2 regions of the Streptomyces sp. NPDC001822 genome follow, and region 1 is predicted to be linked to the other one. Evidence: riboswitches for the same ligand, from Rfam matches in the RefSeq annotation. Region 1 holds a riboswitch; the other holds the start of a gene.
The links. Region 1 has a riboswitch for glycine ahead of gcvT (glycine cleavage system aminomethyltransferase GcvT). Riboswitches for the same ligand answer to the same signal wherever they lie in the genome.
Positions count from the first base shown of each region.

Region 2: linked by a shared signal. The riboswitch ahead of gcvP (aminomethyl-transferring glycine dehydrogenase) and the one ahead of gcvT (glycine cleavage system aminomethyltransferase GcvT) in region 1 are both predicted to bind glycine.

Region 1 is NZ_JBIATW010000007.1:386,697-390,096, reverse strand. Features, by position in the region: gene ACFYY2_RS19455 (enhanced serine sensitivity protein SseB) at 1-54, opposite strand, end outside; gene ACFYY2_RS19450 (AAA family ATPase) at 247-936, opposite strand; glycine riboswitch at 1,121-1,218, shown strand; gene gcvT (glycine cleavage system aminomethyltransferase GcvT) at 1,385-2,512, shown strand; gene gcvH (glycine cleavage system protein GcvH) at 2,605-2,982, shown strand; gene glyA (serine hydroxymethyltransferase) at 3,002-3,400, shown strand, end outside.
Region 2 is NZ_JBIATW010000022.1:8,878-12,277, forward strand. Features, by position in the region: gene ACFYY2_RS32725 (DNA polymerase IV) at 1-1,272, shown strand, start outside; gene ACFYY2_RS32730 (PRC-barrel domain-containing protein) at 1,185-1,565, opposite strand; glycine riboswitch at 1,700-1,795, shown strand; gene gcvP (aminomethyl-transferring glycine dehydrogenase) at 1,988-3,400, shown strand, end outside.

The sequences.
Region 1 (3,400 bases):
GTTGGCCGGCCATCCGTTCGTCTGAGGGGGCGCGGCCTGGGCCGGAATGTCCACGGTGTCTGTGTCCCTTTCTCGCCATGCTGTGCGGCAGAAACCTTAGACCGGGTCGAGCCCCTGTCGCAGGGCCGCGGGCGGAAGCGGTGCCAGGCCCCGGCGGGTCGTCCGTATTCCGGACGGCCCGCCGGAGTCCGGCGGACTGTGCGTATGCGAACGGTGACACCCCGGTCGGGCGCCGCCGCCGGGCGGCTACCGCTGCGGAGGCCCGGCCTCCGGGAAGGAGATGCGGGCGACGGCCCCCGCCGACTCCCGGTCGAGGAGCACCGCCGAGGCGCAACCCGGTGGCAGCACCCCGCTCTCGGTGTCACGCAGCAGCCGGCCCACGGCGCGCCGGTGCCGGGCGAAGGCGTATCCGGAGACGCCGCGCCCGCGTTCCCGCTGTCCCTGCCGCGCCACCCCGGGGGCGACGTCGAGCAGCACGAGGTGGAGCCGGCGGCCCCGGCGCCGGGCCTCACGCGCCAGCCAGCGGCGCACCCAGGCCTGTGTGCCGCAGTCGTGCACGACCACGGACGCGCCCGAGCGGAGGGTCCGCCACAGCCCGGCGTAGTGCGCGGCGCGCACCAGGGGGCGGTAGAGCGCGTACGGGAGTAATCCGGGCATGGCCTCGGCCCAGCGGTCCCTGGTGTCCTGGGAGTCGATCGCGTGTTCCTCGACCGCCCGCCGGATCAGCGTCGACTTACCGCTGCCGGGCAGCCCGGAGACCACCACCACGTCCCCCGCGGCGAAGTCCAGGCCGCGCGGGCCCCGCCCCTCGGCGTCCCGCAGATCCCGCACCACAGGCGCCGGTCCGCCCGTCAGCTCCCTGGCCGGCGCGCCCGGCTGCTGGGGCATGACCTCGTGCGTGACCCCCGCGGTCGTCGCGTAGCGCTGCAACCTCATCGCCGTCCCCCTGCCGATTCACCCACTGACCTGCCCAAGAAGTGTAAAGAAAAGGTAATGCGGCACAACCGGTCCGGACCGCACGTGTCGCGGGCGTCCCGCTCCGGACACCCGCACGGACCTGGACGCCCCACTCTCTCCCAATGCGTGCGATGATGACCCCGCCAATTGCATACCGGCCGTTTGAATCCGCGCGGGAGAGTCCCGGACACCGTGTGCGCCGGGCGCCGAAGGAGCAAGTTCCTCCCTTGAATCTCTCAGGCCCCGTACCGCGTGGATGAGGCAGATCTGAAAAGCGGGCCGCCGTGCGGCCCCACCCAAGGTGCAAGCCGAACCCGAAGGGCGCGACCCTTCTGGACCCCTTCGGGGGGTCTCGGCGAACCTCTCAGGTTCCGATGACAGATGGGGAGGGATCAACCCTCTGTCGTCATGCCCTGGAGCCATGTCCATGAGCACTGCCCCGAGCGCCGCCCCCCGACTCACCGCCCTCGACGCCCTGCACCGGTCGCTGGGCGCCACCATGACCGACTTCGCGGGCTGGGACATGCCGCTGCGGTACGCCAGTGAGCGCGACGAGCACAACGCCGTACGCACCCGGGCGGGCCTGTTCGACCTGTCGCACATGGGCGAGATCACCGTCACGGGCCCGCAGGCCTCGGCGTTCCTGGCCTACGCGCTGGTCGGCAACATCGCCACCGTCGGCGTGGGCCGGGCCCGCTACACCATGATCGTCGCGGCGGACGGCGGGATCCTGGACGACCTGATCGTCTACCGCCTGGCCGACACCGAGTTCATGGTCGTCGCCAACGCGGGCAACGCCCAGCTGGTCCTGGACACCCTCACCGAGCGCGCGGCCGGCTTCGAGACCGAGGTGCGGGACGACCGCGAGGCGTACGCCCTGCTCGCCGTACAGGGGCCCGACTCCCCCGCCGTACTGAAGTCGGTCACGGACGCCGACCTGGACGGACTGAAGTACTACGCGGGCCTCCCGGGCACGGTCGCCGGGGTCCCGGCGCTCATCGCCCGTACCGGTTACACGGGCGAGGACGGCTTCGAGCTGTTCGTCGCGCCCGAGCACGCCGAGCGGCTGTGGACCGCCCTCACCGAGGCCGGCGCGCCGTACGGCCTGATCCCCTGCGGGCTCTCCTGCCGCGACACGCTCCGCCTGGAGGCGGGCATGCCGCTGTACGGGCACGAGCTCACCACCGCGCTGACCCCCTTCGACGCGGGCCTCGGCCGGGTCGTGAAGTTCGAGAAGGAGGGCGACTTCGTCGGCCGCGAGGCGCTGTCCGCCGCCGCGGCCCGCGCGGAGGCCGCCCCGCCCCGCAAGCTCGTGGGCCTGGTCGCCGAGGGCCGCCGGGTGCCCCGCGCGGGCTTCCCCGTCGTGGCCGGCGGGGAGGTCGTCGGCGAGGTCACGTCCGGTGCGCCGTCGCCCACCCTGGGCAAGCCGATCGCCATGGCCTACGTGGACGCGGCGTACGCCGAACCCGGCACCGCGGGTGTCGGTGTCGACATCCGGGGCACGCACGAGCCGTACGAGGTCGTGGCACTGCCGTTCTACAAGCGCCGCAAGTGACAGGGCCGCGCAGCACCACGTGACGCATTCGTGTCTCACACCGTAAGACCACCGTTCATCAGCACTCCCCCGCGTACAGGAGAATTCAGGTCATGAGCAACCCCCAGCAGCTGCGGTACAGCAAGGAGCACGAGTGGCTGTCGGCCGTCGAGGACGGCGTCGCCACGGTCGGTATCACCGAGCACGCGGCCAACGCCCTCGGTGACGTCGTCTTCGCCCAGCTCCCGGAGGTCGGCGACACGGTGACCGCGGGCGAGACCTGCGGTGAGCTGGAGTCGACCAAGTCGGTCAGCGACCTGTACTCGCCCGTGACCGGCGAGGTCACCGCGGCCAACCAGGAGGTCGTGGACGACCCGTCGCTGGTGAACTCCGCCCCCTTCGAGGGCGGCTGGCTGTTCAAGGTGCGCGTCGCGGAGGAGCCGAACGACCTTCTCTCCGCCGACGAGTACACCGCGTTCTCCGGCAACTGAGACCCCAAGGGACCCACTGATGTCGCTTCTGAACTCCTCCCTCCACGAGCTGGACCCGGACGTCGCCGCCGCCGTCGACGCCGAGCTCCACCGTCAGCAGTCCACCCTCGAGATGATCGCCTCGGAGAACTTCGCTCCGGTCGCCGTCATGGAGGCGCAGGGCTCGGTCCTCACCAACAAGTACGCCGAGGGCTATCCCGGACGCCGCTACTACGGTGGCTGCGAGCACGTCGACGTGGTCGAGCAGATCGCGATCGACCGCATCAAGGCGCTCTTCGGCGCCGAGGCCGCGAACGTCCAGCCGCACTCGGGTGCGCAGGCCAACGCCGCCGCGATGTTCGCACTGCTGAAGCCGGGCGACACGATCATGGGTCTCAACCTGGCCCACGGCGGTCACCTGACCCACGGCATGAAGATC
Region 2 (3,400 bases), on a different contig from region 1:
CAGGCCAGGCGGCTGGCCCCCAACGCGGCGTACCTGGTCCCGCGCTTCTCGCTGTACCGGGCCGTCAGCGACCAGGTGATGGAACTGCTCGGCCGGCTCTCACCGCTCGTCGAGCCGCTCAGCCTCGACGAGGCCTTCGTCGATCTGGAGGCCGGCGGAGTCGCCGACGACTCCGCTTCGGCCCGGGCCCTCGGCGTGGAGCTGCGCACGGTCATCAGGGCGGTCACCGGACTCAGCGGATCAGTCGGCCTGGCCGGGTCCAAGATGCTGGCCAAGATCGCCTCGGAGGAGGCGAAGCCCGACGGACTGATGCTGATCGAGCCGGGCACCGAGCGCGGGCTCCTCGCGCCGAAGCCGGTGCGGATCCTCCCCGGCGTGGGGCCCGCCACCGCCGACCATCTCCGGCGTGCCGGGATGACGGTCGTCGAGGACCTCGCGGAAGCCGGTGAGGCGGAGCTCGTGCGCCTGCTGGGCAAGGCCCACGGGGTCGCCCTCCACCGCATGGCCCAGGGCTTCGACGACCGGCCCGTCGTCGCCGAGCGCGACGCGAAGTCCGTGTCGGTCGAGGACACCTTCGACGTCGACCTGCACGACCGTGTGCGGGTCAGGACCGAGGTGGAGCGTCTGGCGGACCGCTGTGTGCAGCGGCTGCGCGGTGCCGGGCGGTCCGGACGGACCGTCGTGCTCAAGGTGCGCCGCTACGACTTCTCGACGCTCACCAGATCCGAGACCCTGCGTGGCCCCACCGACGACCCAGGGGTGGTCCGGGAGGCCGCGGCGAGGCTCCTGGAGGCCGTGGACACCACCGGCGGCGTACGGCTGCTCGGGGTCGGTGTCACGGGGCTCGCGGACTTCACGCAGGAGGATCTGTTCGCCCAGGCCGCGGAGGCGGAGCAGGCCGAGGTGTCCGCCGCGGCCGACACCGTCACCGCCGACCCGGTCGTCACGACCGAGGACGCGGCCCCGGACGGCGCCGCGTCACTCGCCGCCCGCCGCTGGCCCGCCGGGCACGACGTGCGCCACGAGGCGCACGGACACGGTTGGGTGCAGGGCAGCGGCGTCGGCCGGGTCACCGTGCGGTTCGAGGAACCGTGGACGGCGCCGGGTAGGGTGCGCACGTTCCGCGTCGACGACCCGGAGCTGCGGCCGGCCGATCCGCTTCCCCTGGTGAGGGACCCGGTGGACTACTCCTCCTGGCCGGCCAGCTTCCCGAAGTCCTTGTCGGGCGCGGACGGGGCGGACGGGGACGGCGGGGCGGCGTCGAGCCCGTAGTGGCGGTAGAGCTGCAGTTCCTGCTCGGGGGAGAGATGGCGGCCCACCCCGAAGTCCGGAGCGTCCTTGATCAGCGCCCGGTCGAAGGGGATCACGAGAGTCCCGTCGACGAATTCGCTCGGCTCCAGCGGGACGAACGCGTCCCGGGTGAACAGGCCGGTGCGGACCGCGGCCCACTCGGGTACACCCGTCGCGTCGTCGAGATAGACCTCGTCCACGGTTCCGATCTTGGCCCCCAGGCGGTCGAAGGCCTTGCGGCCGATCAGGCTGCGCGGATCGATGTCGGTCTGCACGGTGCCTCCCACTGCTCGCAACTGCGTCGGGGTGGTCGCGACTGCTCCACAGGCACTACACAAGGCCAGATCCGTGGCATCGGCCACTCGAGACGGGCATCGCCCGGCCCGCTGGTAGGCTGGAACACGGCTGCTGACCCCGCGCGGGAGAGTCCTTCGGAGCGATCCGGAGGCGCCGAAGGAGCAACTCCTCCCCGGAATCTCTCAGGCCCCCGTACCGCACGGATGAGGCCACTCTGGAAAGCAGGACGGAATCCGTACGGCACGCGCCGGGACGGGCACCGCCCTCACCGACGGTGAAAGCCGGTGTGCCGCAGGCGCGCCGGTGAAGCTCTCAGGTCGAGATGACAGAGGGGGAGGCCGTTCGGGCAGCCACGCCGTGGCGCCCCTCGCAGGTCGTGACAGACCAGGAGGCCTCCATCATGACCCCCCGTCGCACTCCGCTCTCCCAGCTGGAGCAGGGCATCCCCTTCGAGCAGCGTCACATCGGGCCCGATGCCGAGGCTCAGGCGAAGATGCTGGCCCAGGTCGGCTACGGCTCCCTCGACGAGCTCACCGCCGCCGCCGTGCCCGACGTGATCCGGAGCGCCGAGGCCCTGGATCTTCCCTCGGCGCGCACCGAGGCCGAGGTCCTGGCCGAGCTGCGGAGCCTCGCGGACCGTAACCAGGTGCTCACCCCGATGATCGGGCTCGGCTACTACGGCACGTTCACCCCGCCGGTCATCCTGCGGAACGTCATGGAGAACCCCGCCTGGTACACGGCGTACACGCCGTACCAGCCCGAGATCTCCCAGGGCCGGCTGGAGGCCCTGCTGAACTTCCAGACGATGGTCGCCGACCTCACCGGGCTGCCGACCTCGGGTGCATCGCTCCTGGACGAGGGCACGGCCGCCGCGGAGGCCATGGCCCTCGCGCGGCGTGTCGGCAAGGTGAAGGACGGTGTCTTCCTGGTCGACGCCGACACCCTGCCGCAGACCGTCGCCGTGATCGAGACCCGCGCCGAGCCGACCGGCGTCGAGGTGGTCGTCGCCGACCTCTCGGCCGGCATCCCCGCCGAGATCGCCGAGCGGGGCGTGTTCGGCGTGCTGCTCCAGTACCCGGGCGCGTCCGGAGCGGTGCGGGACATCAAGCCCGTCATCGACCAGGCGCACGAGCTCGGGGCGATCGTCTCCGTCGCCGCGGACCTTCTGGCGCTGACCCTGCTGACGTCACCCGGCGAGCTGGGCGCGGACATCGCGGTGGGCACCACCCAGCGCTTCGGCGTCCCCATGGGCTTCGGCGGACCGCACGCGGGCTTCATGGCCGTCCGCGAGAAGTTCGCCCGCAGCCTGCCGGGCCGCCTCGTCGGCGTCTCCGTCGACGCGGACGGCAACAAGGCCTACCGCCTGGCCCTGCAGACCCGCGAGCAGCACATCCGCCGCGAGAAGGCCACCAGCAACATCTGCACCGCCCAGGTGCTGCTCGCGGTCATGGCCGGCATGTACGCCGTCTACCACGGGCCGGACGGTCTGCGCACGATCGCGCGGCGCACGCACCGCTTCGCCGCCATCCTGGCCGGCGGACTGCGTGCCTCCGGGATCGACGTCGTGCACGACGCCTACTTCGACACCCTCACCGTCCGCGTCCCCGGCGCGGCGGCCGACGTCGTCGCCGCCGCGCGCGGCCGTGGCGTGAACCTGCGCCTCGTCGACGCCGACCACGTCTCCGTCGCCTGCGACGAGACCACCACCCGGAGCGCGCTCTCCGCGGTCTGGGCCGCCTTCGGGGCGGAGGGGGACATCGAGGCGCTGGACGCCTCGGCCCCCGACGCGCTCCCCGAGTCCCGGCTGCGCACC